DNA from 2 places in the Peribacillus sedimenti genome. Region 2 is predicted to be linked to the other one. Evidence: riboswitches for the same ligand, from Rfam matches in the RefSeq annotation. Region 2 holds a riboswitch; the other holds the start of a gene.
What was found. Region 2 has a riboswitch for S-adenosylmethionine ahead of V1500_RS03800 (methionine ABC transporter ATP-binding protein). Riboswitches for the same ligand answer to the same signal wherever they lie in the genome.
Positions count from the first base shown of each region.

Region 1: it holds a riboswitch for S-adenosylmethionine, as region 2 does, so the genes downstream of both, V1500_RS24210 (LLM class flavin-dependent oxidoreductase) here and V1500_RS03800 (methionine ABC transporter ATP-binding protein) in region 2, are expected to answer to the same signal.

Region 1 is NZ_CP143547.1:4,966,146-4,973,669, forward strand. Features, by position in the region: gene V1500_RS24200 (ABC-F family ATP-binding cassette domain-containing protein) at 1-1,544, shown strand, start outside; gene V1500_RS24205 (RimK family alpha-L-glutamate ligase) at 1,949-2,893, opposite strand; gene V1500_RS24210 (LLM class flavin-dependent oxidoreductase) at 2,919-3,974, opposite strand; SAM riboswitch class I at 4,087-4,216, opposite strand; gene V1500_RS24215 (class I SAM-dependent methyltransferase) at 4,338-5,525, opposite strand; gene V1500_RS24220 (response regulator) at 5,751-6,383, opposite strand; gene V1500_RS24225 (sensor histidine kinase) at 6,376-7,422, opposite strand; gene liaF (cell wall-active antibiotics response protein LiaF) at 7,419-7,524, opposite strand, start outside.
Region 2 is NZ_CP143547.1:747,603-755,126, forward strand. Features, by position in the region: gene V1500_RS03770 (hypothetical protein) at 48-200, shown strand; gene V1500_RS03775 (NAD(P)/FAD-dependent oxidoreductase) at 233-1,354, opposite strand; gene V1500_RS03780 (GNAT family N-acetyltransferase) at 1,514-1,975, shown strand; gene pssA (CDP-diacylglycerol--serine O-phosphatidyltransferase) at 2,032-2,772, opposite strand; gene V1500_RS03790 (M20/M25/M40 family metallo-hydrolase) at 3,509-4,921, shown strand; gene V1500_RS03795 (S-adenosyl-l-methionine hydroxide adenosyltransferase family protein) at 5,144-5,998, shown strand; SAM riboswitch class I at 6,117-6,222, shown strand; gene V1500_RS03800 (methionine ABC transporter ATP-binding protein) at 6,328-7,341, shown strand; gene V1500_RS03805 (methionine ABC transporter permease) at 7,331-7,524, shown strand, end outside.

The DNA of each region.
Region 1 (7,524 bases), 890 kb from region 2:
TTTCTATAGATAAATTAACCCATAGCTTTGGGGACCGCACCCTTTTTAAGGATGTCTCCTTCCGCCTTATGGCAGGCGAGCATGTTGGCCTTGTTGGCGCCAATGGAGTCGGTAAATCTACCATGATGAATATTATCACTGGACAGCTGATCCATGATGGAGGCAGGGTTGAATGGACACCTGGTGTCGAGTATGGCTATCTGGACCAGCATACTGTTCTTGAACGCGGAAAATCGATCCGCGATGTACTAAGGGATGCTTTTCTTCCATTGTTTGAGCAGGAAAGAGCCTTAAATGAGGTTACCGATAAAATGGGAACCGCCAGCCCTGAAGAGTTGGAAGAGCTTCTTGAACAAATGGGAGAGATTCAGGATAAGCTTGAAGCTGGAGGCTTCTATAATCTTGATATGAAAATAGAGGAAGCAGCACGCGGACTTGGACTGGATGCAATTGGACTTGATCGTGATGTTGCCGCACTAAGCGGCGGACAGCGTACAAAGGTATTGCTGGCGAAGCTTCTATTGGAACAGCCAGAGGTTTTACTTTTGGACGAGCCTACCAACTATCTGGACGTGGACCATATCCGCTGGCTGAGCAATTACCTGAAGGAATATCCTCACGCTTTTCTACTAATCTCACACGATACTGAATTTATGAATGGCGTGGTCGATGTCATCTTCCACCTGGAGTTTTCCAAGCTGACAAGATACACAGCCACTTACGAAAAATTCCTGGAGCTTGCCGAGATTAATAAAAATCAGCATATTAACGCTTATGAGAAGCAAAAGGAGTTCATCAAGAAGCAAGAGGACTTCATTGCGAAAAACAAGGCGCGTTACTCGACAAGCGGCCGCGCAAAAAGCCGCCAGAAGCAGCTCGACCGTATTGAACGCATTGACCGTCCTGAGACGGCGATGAAGCCAACTTTCGACTTCAAGGAATCGCGGGCCAGCAGCCGCTACGTTTTTGAAGGCAAGGATTTAGAGATTGGATATGATCATCCGTTGCTTCCTAAATTGACGATGACCATAGAACGAGGGGAAAAGATTGCTCTTGTCGGAATGAATGGCGTGGGTAAGTCCACATTATTAAAGACCATCCTCGGGAAAATACCATCTTTGGGCGGGACTGCTATTTTGGGAGATTTCCTTTATCCCTCCTACTATGAGCAGGAAGTGAAGGCCGGCAGCATCACCCCGATCGATGATGTATGGAACGCATTCCCTCATTTAGATCAGCCTCAGGTTCGAGGAATTCTGGCAAAAGTGGGATTAAAGAATGAACATATCACACGTCCGCTCAGCCAGCTAAGCGGTGGAGAGCAAGCTAAGGTGCGCTTGTGCAAGCTCATGCTGAATGAAAGCAATTGGCTTGTGTTTGACGAGCCGACCAATCACTTGGATGTAGTCGCTAAAGAAGAGCTTAAACGAGCGATGAAGGAATATAAAGGTACCATCCTGCTTGTGTCCCATGAACCTGATTTTTATGAGGACTGGGTAACCAGAGTGTGGAATGTTGAAGAATGGGCTAGCCAAAAGCAGTGATAAAGCTATAGAACCGCCCGCTAATTGCAGGTTCAGACTGTAGAAAAACGCGATGAAAATCGAGTTTGCCTACAGTCTTTTTATTGGACTGTTATCGAGGCCTGTTAATTGCAGTAAAGAATGCTTCGTCTTCTAGGGCGGGCGGAACCTCCTCGTCGCTTCCGCTCCTCTAGGAATCTCCTCCGATCTGATGCTACCCAGGAGTCATCAAGTCTTTAACGAAAATATATTCAATGGGACATGGCAAGCAACAGCAGTGGTATAAAACAAGTTTAAAAGGTTGCATCCAGGGCTCTTTTTGCTAAAATACCATGGGAAATGACAAAGAGGGTTCGTAATGTTACCATTCCGAACCCTCTGGACAACAATCCCCCCAAATAGCAGGGATATTGCCATCTTTATGATTAAACTGTTTCCAAAGTTTTCACCTGTGCGCCCAGGAACTTGGCTAATTCCAGCATGCCATATTTTCCTGCTGCCTTTTCAGCATCTGAGTTATAGTTAGTATTTGTATTGATATCATACGTATAGATATCGCCTTCTTCACTGCGGATGAATTCAATTCCGGCTACAGTGATGTTGTTTTCCTTTAGGAAAGCCTCATATTTTTCGATGATTGGCTCATCAAACCCATCGATGATCTGGAACTTAGGCTTTTCTTCGACTTCCTCACCTACAGGGCAGAATAAATCGCCAATCTGGCAGGCATCAGCAGGGCAAAGCTCGAAGCCTTCCGAAGTGTCAACCTTCACCGCATAAACAAATTTACCGCCGACAAATTCACAGCGTGTGATATAAGGTTCCGGAGCTTTAATATACTCCTGGATCAGTGTAATTCCGTCAACCGGCTCATCAAAATCCGGTCCATATACATATTGCTTAAGGCCTTCAATCGAGTGGAACAGCTGCACGCCAAGACCCTTGCCCGCGCGGTTATGCTTCGTGATGAAAGAGGCAGTTCCGATTTTTTCTGCAGCTTTTATGATGTTCTCTGCTCCCGCTGCCGCAATTGTTTTTGGCGTACGAATCCCGGCCTTTGTTAGAGCTGTATATTGATTTACCTTACTTACTTCAAGGCGCAGAGCCCTGCTTCCATTAAATACCGTTCTCCCATGCTGCTCTAGCCATGCTAGAACGCTATCGGTGAACTCGGGAGCAAACCGGTGCCCCCTTGTATGGGATGACGCACTCATCCTGCTGTAAAATACACCTTCAGGAGGAGCTTCTGTAAGGTCAACCAGCCCTTCATCCAGGTGCCATTCTTCATACGGCAATCCCAGCTCTTCCAAACGTCTTGTTAAATGGACTGTCCATTCGCTGTTTTCATGAATTATATAAATTTTGCTCATCATCTATGCCTCCATCCTACAAGAATTATAATTGAACCTGTGCTTCTTTTCTCTTGGCGTTCACCAGCGGGATGACCTTCTTCGCAAAACGTTCCATCTCTTCAAGCTGTGGAGAGAATTGAAGTAGCAATAAATCTAAACCTGCCTCTTCGTAAGCAAGGATCCTTTCCGCAATCTGTTCCGGTGTTCCGATTAAATTAGGGCGCAATCCTCGATTGGATACAGAGTAATCATACAGCTTGACCTGCTGTTCCAGCTGTGATTTGCTGACAAAGTCATTATAGCCTGCATAGGCGCTAGACTCTTTTACATTCGTGATCCGGGCCAATTCAGCCTGTACCTCTTCTTCTGTATCCCGGCAAATGATATAGGCGGCCATGCCAAATGAACCGAATGGATCTTTTCCTGCTGCCGCTCTCTGTTCCTTCATGCCATTGACTTTTTCAGTAATCTCTTCAACCGTTCCGCCATGCATTACGTAAGAATCACATGTCTCGACGATCGTTTGCTTTCCGCGTGGACTTTCCCCGCCAGCATATAAGATTGGATTCGGCCGCTGTACCGGCTTAGGGCTAAGTTTTGCATTCTGGATTTGATAATATTTTCCTTCATATGAGAAGGACTCTTCCGTCCAAAGGCCTTTTAAGACCTCGATAAACTCTTCTGTACGTTCATATCTTTCATCATGCGCGGTAAAAATTCCATTGTATTGACGCGCTTCTTCTTCCCACCATGCTGACACCACGTTTAATGTGAAGCGCCCGTTTGAAATATGATCGATATTCGCTGCCATTTTTGCCGTTACCGCCGGGTTATGGAAGCCAGGCCGTACTGCAGTCATGATTTCAATCTTTTCTGTTACGGCCGCAAGAGCAGCAGCAGTAGACCAGGCCTCAAGTGAATCACGTTCGGGTCCCTTGATGTCATTTAAGTATAGTTCTGCGATCAATGTGGTATCGTAACCCCATTTTTCAGCAGACTGGATCACTTTTTTTGCATATTCAAAGGTCGGAGGCATATTCTCATCTTCTACATTTCGTAACCATCCGCCAAATATAGGAAGCCAAAAACCAAATTTCATACTACAAATCCCTCTTTCTGCCAAGTTGTAATATATGGCCTTTTCTAGCTTGTAATCGCAAATAATCAGGAAAAACAAAAAAACTTCCTCGATAAGAAGAAGTTTTGCTTCTACCTTATCTGCCAGAGCCTCTGCTCTGCTGGAATTAGCACCTTTCTGTCATGAAAATCGCAGGCTATGCGTATTCATGCAGCGGTTGCCGGGTTTCGTCGGGCCAGTCCCTCCACCTCTCTAGATAAGACAATATATTCATATGCTTTTTGCTTTTATCAGAATTAATCCTAATATAAAATCAGGGATTTATCAACAGAAAAGATTATATTTTAAGAATCTTTTATTTTTATGGATTCTTTGCCTGCGTCGTCACGGTTTTTCTGCAACCAATGTATACGTTTTCGGAAGACCGATATCATGCAGTTTATGGTTTGGCTCTTCCTCCAGGAATTTGATAATCAGTCCCGATTGGCCTGCAGCGGTAATGAGCTCACCAATAGTCCATTTTCGCTGCAGGACGCGGGTGAGCACCTGCTGTTCTTCAGCAGGCAGATGTTTCGAGAACGCTACTGTGTGATCTTCAATCATGGGGTCAAAGTAATTACCGGTGACCTTATGTTTTTTGCCTGCAGAGGTAATGAGCTTGGTCGAAACAGGATGGAATTCATGCAGAATAAATCTGCCGCCAGGTGCCAGCAGCTTTTTGACAATTTCCATTAGCGGAAATAAGTCGAGCAAGTAGTGAAGTACCCCAAGCTCCATGAGGACTATATCATAATTGCCTGAGAGAAACTCCTCCCCAAGGGAAAGAATATCGGAAACTATGTAATCTATAGATACCCCCGCCTGTGATGCCACGTCCTTTGCATAAGCTTCGTTTTCCCTGGAAAAGTCGATGACCGTAACTTTTGCCCCGAGAAGTGCCAGTGCAGTTGCTTTGACCCCATTTGAACCCATTAAATGAACGATTCTTTTCCCTTCTGCCTCTTCTATGTATTTATAAAACGGGTGGAGTCTCCATTTAGGATTTTGCTGTATCTTGGCCGCTATTTCAGCTGGCTCCCCGAAGCGCTTCAGGAGAGCTGCATAATTATTCTGGTTCCAGGCCTGCTCATTATGTGTAGTGATTCCTCTATGCTGTCTGGCAAGAAAATTGTGGATTGCTGCATTATAAACTTGGTTCCGGGGTGAGAACAGATATCTATATACTGAGCTGCACCAAAGCACCGTCTCCCCATGAGTTACTGGAATCCTATAAGGATCTGTTTTGACTGTAGTATTGAAATCACAGGAAACAACGACCTCCAGGCCTTCTGTAAAAAATAAAAAAAAGGCCCTCTCCGGCATAATTTCTCGCTGTGCAGGTGCAAAAGGCTCAAACAACGTATAGGCGTCGTCGAACAGGTCCCACTGAACGGAAACACTCAACCGGACTAGCTCTGCTACTTCGACTCCTTGTATGAATAACGCCGCCTCGTCGGTGAACTGATAAGGTATCTTCGCTTCCTCAAGCGCTTGCCCCAGCATAAGGATGGTATGCAAATTATATGTATTCATGTTGTTCCTCCAAATACTGAAGTACGCAACTTACCCGCGCACTTATAAATTATGTGGAAAATTTTCGATTCTTGATGATACAGCGGTCCGAGGGCACCTTTTTCTGGACTTGCCAGAAGTATAATGCTATAGCTTAATTTTCTTTATCAAGGTTACCCTCAGGTCAAGCAAAATATCCATAAGCAGCAGCTTGCAGGTAATGGGAAGAATGAATGAAAACTTTCTTTACTTTGTCAGGGAGTGCTTGAAAGCATAGATGACCGCCTGTGTCCGATCCTGGACCTCAAGCTTGCTTAAGATGTTGCTGACATGTACCTTAGCTGTTTTCAATGCAATAAACAAATGGTCTGCTATTTCCTGATTCGTCATTCCTTCGGCCATAAGCAGCAATATCTCCATCTCGCGGGCAGTAAGCTGTTCATGAGGCTCTTTAACCGTCCTTGTGCGCATTTTTTGCATCATTTTTGCCGTTACTTCCGGTTCCAGGACAGATTGCCCTTTATAAGTATCCCTTACAGCCTGGGCGATTTCATTCGCTTTTGAAGTTTTTAGCATGTAGCTTGTTGCACCCGCTTCAAGGGCAGGATATACTTTTTCGTCATCCAGGAAACTGGTGACAATGATGATTTTAGCTTCCGGCCACTGTTCAATGATCCGCCGTGTTGCTTCTATACCATCCATTTCTTTCATGACGAGATCCATCAATATAATATCAGGGCGAAGTTCAAGCGCCATCTCCACTCCCTTTTTCCCGTCATCCGCTTCGCCGACCACTTCAATATCGGGCTGGGCTGTTAAATATGCAGATACCCCAATCCTGACCATTTCATGATCGTCTACAAACAAAACTTTAATCATTGCTTATTCCCCCTGCAGGCATGATCGGAACCTTGATTTCAAGGCGTGTACCCTTATTTGGCACACTGACGACCTTCATTGTTCCTCCAATCTCAACTGCTCTTTCATACATATTTTGCAGGCCATATGAGCCTGTTTTTGGTTCTTCAGCGGCAAAACCCTGGCCATCATCGACAATCCTTAGAATGATCAAATCATCCCTGCTGATTAATAGCACTTCTAATGATTTAGCCTTCGAATGCCGTAAGGTATTAGAGATTGACTCCTGAAGTATCCGGAATAAATGATCTTCAATCCCTTTGTCCATTGGCACGGGCTCTATTTTCCAGGAAATATCCATGGCGACCTTTTGGGATAATTCTACGAGAAGTTCCTGAATTCCTTCCTGTAGGGACTTATCCTTCAATGGAGCTGGCCTTAAATGGAGAAGCAGCGCACGCATCTCGAGCTGTGACTGATGAATCATTCCTTCTACTAATCTCAGCTGTCTTGTTTCGCTATTGTCAACGTCCATCTTTCCATCCGTAATGGCTGACATCATCATGGATGCAGCAAATAATTGCTGGCTTACTGAATCGTGGAGCTCTCTTGCCAGACGATTTCGTTCCTGCGAGACAATCTCCGAGATCCTTTTCTCATCGTGTTCCGCTTTTTCATTCGCCAGTTTCTGTGACATTTTTGCCTGCTCTGAAACCTGTCTATGAACCCGGCTGATACGATCCGCCATCCTGGACAATTCTTGTATACGAAAATCCCCCTTTAGTTTCGGGGCATGTCCTTGTTCCATATGGTAGAGCGCGTCCTCAAGTACCTGAAGCTGTTTTTTCCACTGAAGGCCAGACATGATTCCATAAATAGCTCCGATAATAATGGATACCGCGGGAATAAACATAACAAAGGGCAGATCAATAATCCGCTCTTCCCATAGCATCGACCAATCATAAAGCGGAAAAAACAGAAAAACGGCAGAGGGAAGCAGAATGGACAACAGCAGCATAATGGTTATCCCTTTAAGGATGTGTCTTGTTATAATACTCATATCCGCTTCACCTCGATATCTCCTGTGAGAACAGAGGTAATAATTTTAAGACGGTTGATGGAATGTTCGTAGTCAGAAGTTTGATACGAGACAATATGATTG
Region 2 (7,524 bases):
TGTTTCAATCGGCTGACTTTCATAAATGCTAATATTGGGAGGTGGCTATGATGCGCTATACAAATCAAACAGAGTACGGGAATCTGGACAAGAGAAACGATCTCACTGGCCCGGGGGAAAGGAACAGGCGAGGCTATCCTAAAATACCCCACGATGTTTCTATCGAGCAGAAGAACTCCTCTCAGAACAAGTCAAAATGAGGTATCCCGAAAGGGAAAAGCAATGGGGCGGCTCACCCCATTGCTCCTCGAACATCATAAAGATTCAGATCTATATCCAACTGGCATCCCAGGGCAAGCTTTGCCATCTGCAAGCCAATATAGGGGCCCATTGTTAAGCCGGAAGCCCCCAGTCCATTTGCAACAATGATGCCATCCCAATCTGGAATTGTACCCATAACCGGAAGAAAGCCGGGGGTAAATGGGCGGAAGCCTACACGCGCCTCGATAAATGTGCTGTCTGCCAGGCCTGGAGCAATGCCAAGGCCTTTATTAAGTACTTCCTGCATGCCGCTGGCTGTCGCACGAATATCGTAACCATCCACTTCGTTTTCATGGGTAGCCCCGATTACGATCCGCTGATCCGTAAATGCCAAAAGATATTGGTCAGTAGGAGGCATGACAACAGGCCAAATGCTTGTATCTGCTTCGTCGGGAATCTGTAAATGAACGATTTGCGCCTTTTGGAAGCTTACTTGGAAATGTATGCCCAGTGGCTCGAGGAGTTCGTTTGCCCAGGCACCTGCACAAACCACGACCTGGTCGGCTTTAATAATTTTGTCTCCTACAGCTACCCCGTTAACTCGCTTCGCATCATAGTGAAGGCTGGCATCTCCGTAAATTAAAGTCGCTCCGTTTCTTACAGCGGACCTCAATAAACAATCCCTCAAAGCACGTCCATCCACCCGTGCAGCGCCACTTATATGAATGGAATGGTATCCTTCTGCCAAAGGAGGGAATAAGTCTCTCGTTTTTCTGTCATCCAGTTTGGATATTTGGCCTATTTCAGGAGCAAGGTCCTTGCGAGCTTCAGCACGTTCTTGCATTTTATCAATTTTATCCAGATCATTATGAATGCTGATTGCACCAACCTGGCCGTAACCGGTTTCCGTTTCTCCTTCCCGCTCAAGTTCAGCTATCAAAGCAGGATAAAATCGTGCTCCTTCTTTGGCCAGATGATACCATGCCTGATTTCTCCGCTGCGACAGCCAGGGGCATATAATGCCAGCTGCTGCATCTGTTGCCTGTCCTTGATCTTTGCGGTCCACAATGACTACTTCGGCGCCCATCTTTGCCAGTTGGTAAGCCGTGGAAGCCCCAAGAATACCCGCGCCAATTACGATAATCTTTTTCATGTACGTGACCCTTTCAACATTTCTTATTACCTTATTATAACTTGAACAAGGAGGTTATAAATGCAAACAGAATAAAATATATAAGAACAGCGGTCTTTGGAAAAGGCACCATTACATTTTGCTCGTGTTAATAATTTTAAATGAGAAGGGGGAGGGATGATGGGCGTTGAGCTGAGACCAGTAACAAGGGAAAATTGGCAGGAAGCGATGGAAATGCGGGTTAACAAAGAACAAAAGAAGTTTGTCCCGGAGGTTGTAGTCTCCTTGGCTAAAATTTACATCAAGCCGGATGGGGATCATGTTACCTATATTCCATATGCCATTTATGACAATGAACAAATGGTTGGCTTTATCATGCATGCATACGAAAGCAACACTACAAATATGTACTGGATAAACGGCTTCCTGATTGATGTGAGATACCAGGGTAAAGGTTACGGCAGGAAGGCTCTAATGCAAATGGTTAACTTGATTACAAGCACATTCCCGAAATGTGAGGAAATCCGGCTAACAGTTCACAAAGAGAATCGTGTTGCTTCAAAGATGTACCTAAGCTTGGGTTTTATTTCATTGGAAGAAGATCTTGGGGAAGAAAGTGTTTTAACTTTGAGAGTCAAATAAGAAAATACATGAAAAGACCGTGTGGCAGTACACGGTCTTTTTCATGGCAGCAGTTGTCACCTTTTTCTTCTGTAAAACAGGCGCTTTGGCAATCTGAAGTTTCTTCTTCTAATTTTGGTCCGGGGTTCCTTCTCGTTAAAGTATCTGACTATTATAAAAATAATATAAGCAACCAAGGCAATGTAAAAGAATTCCGGTACATTTTCAAAGCGGGACCTGGCAACAAGATAAAACATATAGAATAGAAACAAGGTTATGAGGACGCTGTGTTTTGGCAGTCCAAATTTTTTGAAGCTGGGAATCTTTATGGTGCTTACCATGAAAAAGCAAAGGGCATAGAATAGCAGGATGAATAGCCAGAGCGTGATGCTGGCATGAAATAGCGTAAGAAACGTAACAATCCCTCCGGCCAGTGTGATCGGGATCCCTTTAAAATGCTTGAGCGACTCGGCTTGTGATGTAATATTGAAGCGTGCCAGGCGGTAAGCGCCAAACAATGGGAATAACCCGGCAGCATATATGCCGTACATATCAAAATCAATGAAATAAGTATAAGCAACAAGGAATGCAGGAGCCACCCCAAAAGAAACTATATCAGCAAGGGAATCGAGCTCCATCCCAATTCTGCTAGAGACGCCAAGGATCCGGGCAACCCTTCCGTCAACCACATCCAACATGATTGCAATAAATATCAGAATCGTGGCGTTTCTTAAATCTCCATTAATCACATATGATATCGATAAAAAACCGCAAAATAAATTTCCAAATGTGAATAAATTGGGTATATGCCTTTTCATATTACACGTCCCTTTAGAATCGAAATTGGTGTAGTAAGTATATCTTGTGTTTATATACCCTGTTTATTTTATCATAGGCATTAAAATGTTGCCCGTTTACAATATGTATATTCTGTTGCCCGCTTTCCGGCTCTTTGTCCTGTGTCACGGTCTGTCTATTATATACGTTTCCTGATTATAAATTGTTTCAACGCCTAAAAACTTTTTTTATTTCACATGAAACATTTTCAGTCAAACTACCCTAAAATAAGCTGTCTCGTATGGGCAGTCTTATTTTTTTGGCTTTGAAAAAAAGCAACTGTCTCTTTTGGCAGAATTACATGTAAGCCTGTTCCTTCAATGAAAGTGTTGTTTACAGCCCGTATACTTTTTTGACGCTTCATCATATTTCGTCCGCGCTGATCCATCTTTGTGTCCTTCATTGACATCATGAAAGATCACTTTGCCAGCTCCATCATGGCTTTGTAACCTTTATTGTCCCGATGAAGATTATTTGTCCAGCTCCGGGCCGGCTTTGTGACCTTCAGTACCTTAAGAAGGTAAACACTATTACTTGGGCGCCATGCTAAGAACCCGGTCTGAAATATGTAGTCTGTAATCTTCAGGTTTGTTACGTATATAAAGAAGAAAATCCAAAAAGGGACATAAAACTATTAAAAAAATTTCTCGAATGTAGAGGAATTTTCTTTCGTATGTCGAAATACCTCTACATTAACTGATAAAGGGGTTTTGTTACATGACAGGTTCCAATCTGCAGGAGTTAAAAAACTATGCAAAGGAATTGCTTCCATCTGCAATCGACACGTTAAAGGAGTACTTGCGTTTTCCGACTATTTCGGCACAGGGGACTGCTATCCCTGAAACGGTACAATATGTAGAAAAGATGATTTCAGAGGCGGGAGGGCACTCCACCGTCCTTGATGATCTGGGCGGGAATCCTGTTGTCTATGGTTTTTTTGCTGCCGGACCAAAGGGTGATTCATCGAAGACATTGCTGTTCTACAATCACTATGATGTACAGCCGCCTGAACCATTGGATGAATGGAATTCAGAGCCTTTTAATCCATCTGTCATTGACGGGAAGCTTTTTGCAAGAGGGGTTGCGGATAATAAAGGAGACCTCGTGGCAAGGCTTACAGCAATAAACGTGCTGAAGCAAGCGGAAGGCGGTCTTCCTTGCAATATTAAGTTTTTGATTGAAGGCGAAGAAGAAATAGGAAGCCCAAATCTTGCTCCTTATTTGAAAAAGTATAAAGAACTTTTCCAGGCCGATGCCTGCATCTGGGAATTTGGCGGAAAAGACGAGGAAGAAAGGATCAGCATGGTGGCGGGAATAAAGGGAATGGCTTATTTAGAGCTTACCTGTGTGGGAGCGGATATCGACATGCATTCCTCTGTGGGAGCATATGTAGACAATGCTGCATGGAGGCTTGTCCAGGCCCTTGCCACAATGAAAAATCAGGATAACGAGATATTAGTGGAAGGTTTCTACGATGGAATTCAGGAGCCGAAGGAATCTGAGAAGCAGGCTGTAAAAGCACTGCCTTTCAGCGAAGAGGCAGTGTCGAGAATCTATGGCCTTAAGCGCCCGCTGATTACAGCAGCAAGAGGCTCGGACCCAAGAGACGCCATGGTATTTGAACCAACCATGACAATCTGCGGGCTTGTAAGCGGCTATACAGGACCCGGGGCAAAAACGGTGCTTCCAAAGTCTGCGAGCGCAAAAGTAGATTGCCGCCTGGTACCGGGACAGGATCCAGATCACATCCTTGAGTCGGTGAAAAAACATTTAAAAAAGCATGGCTTTGATGATATTGAAGTCTCCATGGTAAACGGACAAAAAGCATATCGTTCGGATTATAACCATCCATTTGTTGCCCATGTGATGCAAACGGCAAGGGATGTATACGAAAAAGAGGGGATCCTTGCGCCGAATTCTGCTGGAACAGGGCCAATGTATGATTTTGGTGAACAGCTGGAGCTTCCAATTGTAAGTACGGGCGTGGGCTGGGTGGAATCAAAGGCGCATGCTCCAAATGAATCCATTCGCCTTCAGGACTTTGAACAGGGCATTGTTCATATGGCATATATGCTTTCCGGCTTTCCGGCTGCCCTGAAATCTGCAGAGGAAGAAACGAATGCTATTTAAACCGTGTCGCAAAATGAATTTTCCAAACACCCCATTTGCAGTATTGGCTGCAGTGCTCCATGGTGGGATCACGAAATAATTATTAATCCGCCTGTTCTAAAAATCAGGTGCCGGTGTAATACCCCATCCTTATAAATCTAAGGATGGGTGTTTTATATATCAATCCATTCCAATTACGAGAAGGCATATGATCCTTCTAAAAACCAGAATAGGAGGCATAAAGTGGCTGGCTCTTTAGTTATACAATCTGACTTCGGTATTAGCGATGGTGCAGTAAGTGCAATGTATGGCGTGGCCATTTCTGTGGACCCGCTGCTTCGGGTATTCGATCTGACCCATGATATCCCTCCTTACAATATTCGGGAGGCATCCTACCGTCTTATCCAGACCATTTCTTATTGGCCGGAAGGAACCGTTTTTGTCTCCGTAGTAGATCCGGGTGTCGGTTCAGAACGGAGGAGCATTGCGGTAAAAACGGCAGGCAACAGATACGTCATTACTCCTGATAATGGAACGTTGACCCATGTGAATGAAAAGATGGGAATCAGCGAAGTGAGGATAATTGACGAAACTGTAAATAGGCTCCCGAATTCCGGAGAATCCTATACTTTTCACGGAAGAGATATATATGCATACACAGGTGCAAGACTTGCTTCCGGTATTATTTCTTTTGAAGGGATTGGACCTGAAGTTCCTGTAGATTCATTGACTGCACTGCCTCTTCACAAAGCTTGCATTGTCAAGGAGAATGTCATTGGAATGATCGAAGTCCTGGATGTCAGGTTCGGGAATTTATGGACTAATATTCCAAGGACCCTATTTAAGGATTTTGAAGTGAAATACGGCGATACAATCCAAGTCACGATCATGCATGATGCATCAAGGATTTATAAGAATATCATGACGTTTGGCCGTTCATTTGCTGACAGCCGTGTGGGAGAGCCCCTTGTGTATGTCAATTCTCTAGACTGCCTGGGAATTGCAATCAATCAAGGTTCATTTGCGAATGCTTATAAAATTGGAACAGGTACTGCCTGGAAAATCATGATATGCAAGGCTCCTAAAATAGTGTATTAGAGATTCCTGCATGACGGTGAAAATATAAACAATGAAATAGTAAAAAAGTAATGATTTAGGTTGACAAATAATTTGTCGAAATATATTATATTATTTATTGAATTCGAAAAATAACATATGCTTATCAAGAGTGACTGAGGGATCAGGCCCAAAGACGTCCGGCAACCTCCCCGAAAGGGAACGGTGCTACTTCCTGCAGAATCTTGCATTCTGGAAGATAAGTCGATGATAGATTTGGCTTCTTTCTGGATGAAAGAGCCTTTTTTATTGTGTAAAACAGAAACTGGCCGCATATAGCGCAGGCAGCGCATCATCAAGGGGGTGGACTTATGATTGAAATACGATCATTAACAAAAGAGTATAAAACAAAAAAAGGCACTGTCATCGGTGTCGATGATGTCAGCCTTACGATCAAGAGGGGAGAGGTTTATGGAATAGTCGGGTATAGTGGAGCAGGAAAGAGCACCCTGCTGCGCTGCCTGAACCTAATAGAAAGGCCAACCAGCGGCAGTGTCCGTATTAATGATGCTGATTTAACGACATTGTCCGAGAAGGAGCTACGCAAAGCAAGGCAGAAGATCGGGATGATATTCCAGCATTTTTCTCTGGTAAGCTCGAAAACTGTCTTCGAAAATGTGGCTTTTGCTTTAAAGGCTGCGGGACAGACAAGAGAATTCATTCAAAAGCGTGTAGGCGAGCTGCTGGAGCTGGTAGGCCTTGAAGATAAAAAAGACGTTTATCCAGCCCAGTTAAGCGGCGGGCAAAAACAACGGGTCGGGATTGCGAGGGCACTGGCAAATGATCCAACTGTCCTGTTATGTGATGAAGCAACTTCGGCATTGGACCCGACGACCACAAAATCAATTCTTCAGCTGCTGAAAAAGATTAATCATGAGCTCGGTATAACCATTGTTCTGATCACGCATGAAATGGAAGTGGTGAAAGAGTTGTGCCACCGGGTGGCTGTTATGCAGCATGGGAAAGTAATAGAAGAAGCCCCGGTATATACGATATTTTCCAATCCGCAGCAAGAGCTTACGAAACAATTTATCAGCAGTATCCTGCAATTTGATCTTCCTGGGCAGCTGATCACACAGAGCAAAGGGTCAATCATCAAAATCCAGTTTGAAGGCGATAGGGCGGGAGAAGCAGTGATATCCGACACGCTTCAAAAGTTCAAGATAAAAGGCAATATTCTGCATGGAAAGATAGAATATATACAGAACGACCCACTAGGCATTCTTGTGATCGAGATCATTGGGGAACCCGGCGAGACTGCGGCGGCCATTCAATATATCAAGGAACGGACTGGTTCTTTGGAGGTGATAGCAAATGGTTCTTAATACAATTACATCCCTGCTTCCAGACCTTAATAAAGCATTTTTTGAAACGATTTATATGGTTGCTATTTCGTTGTTCATCGCGGTGCTTTTTGGTCTGCCGATAGGAATCATTTTGTTTATTACTGGAAGAAATCTAATGTTGGAAAATACCCTTTTGCATTCTGTTCTTGGTTTTATCGTAAA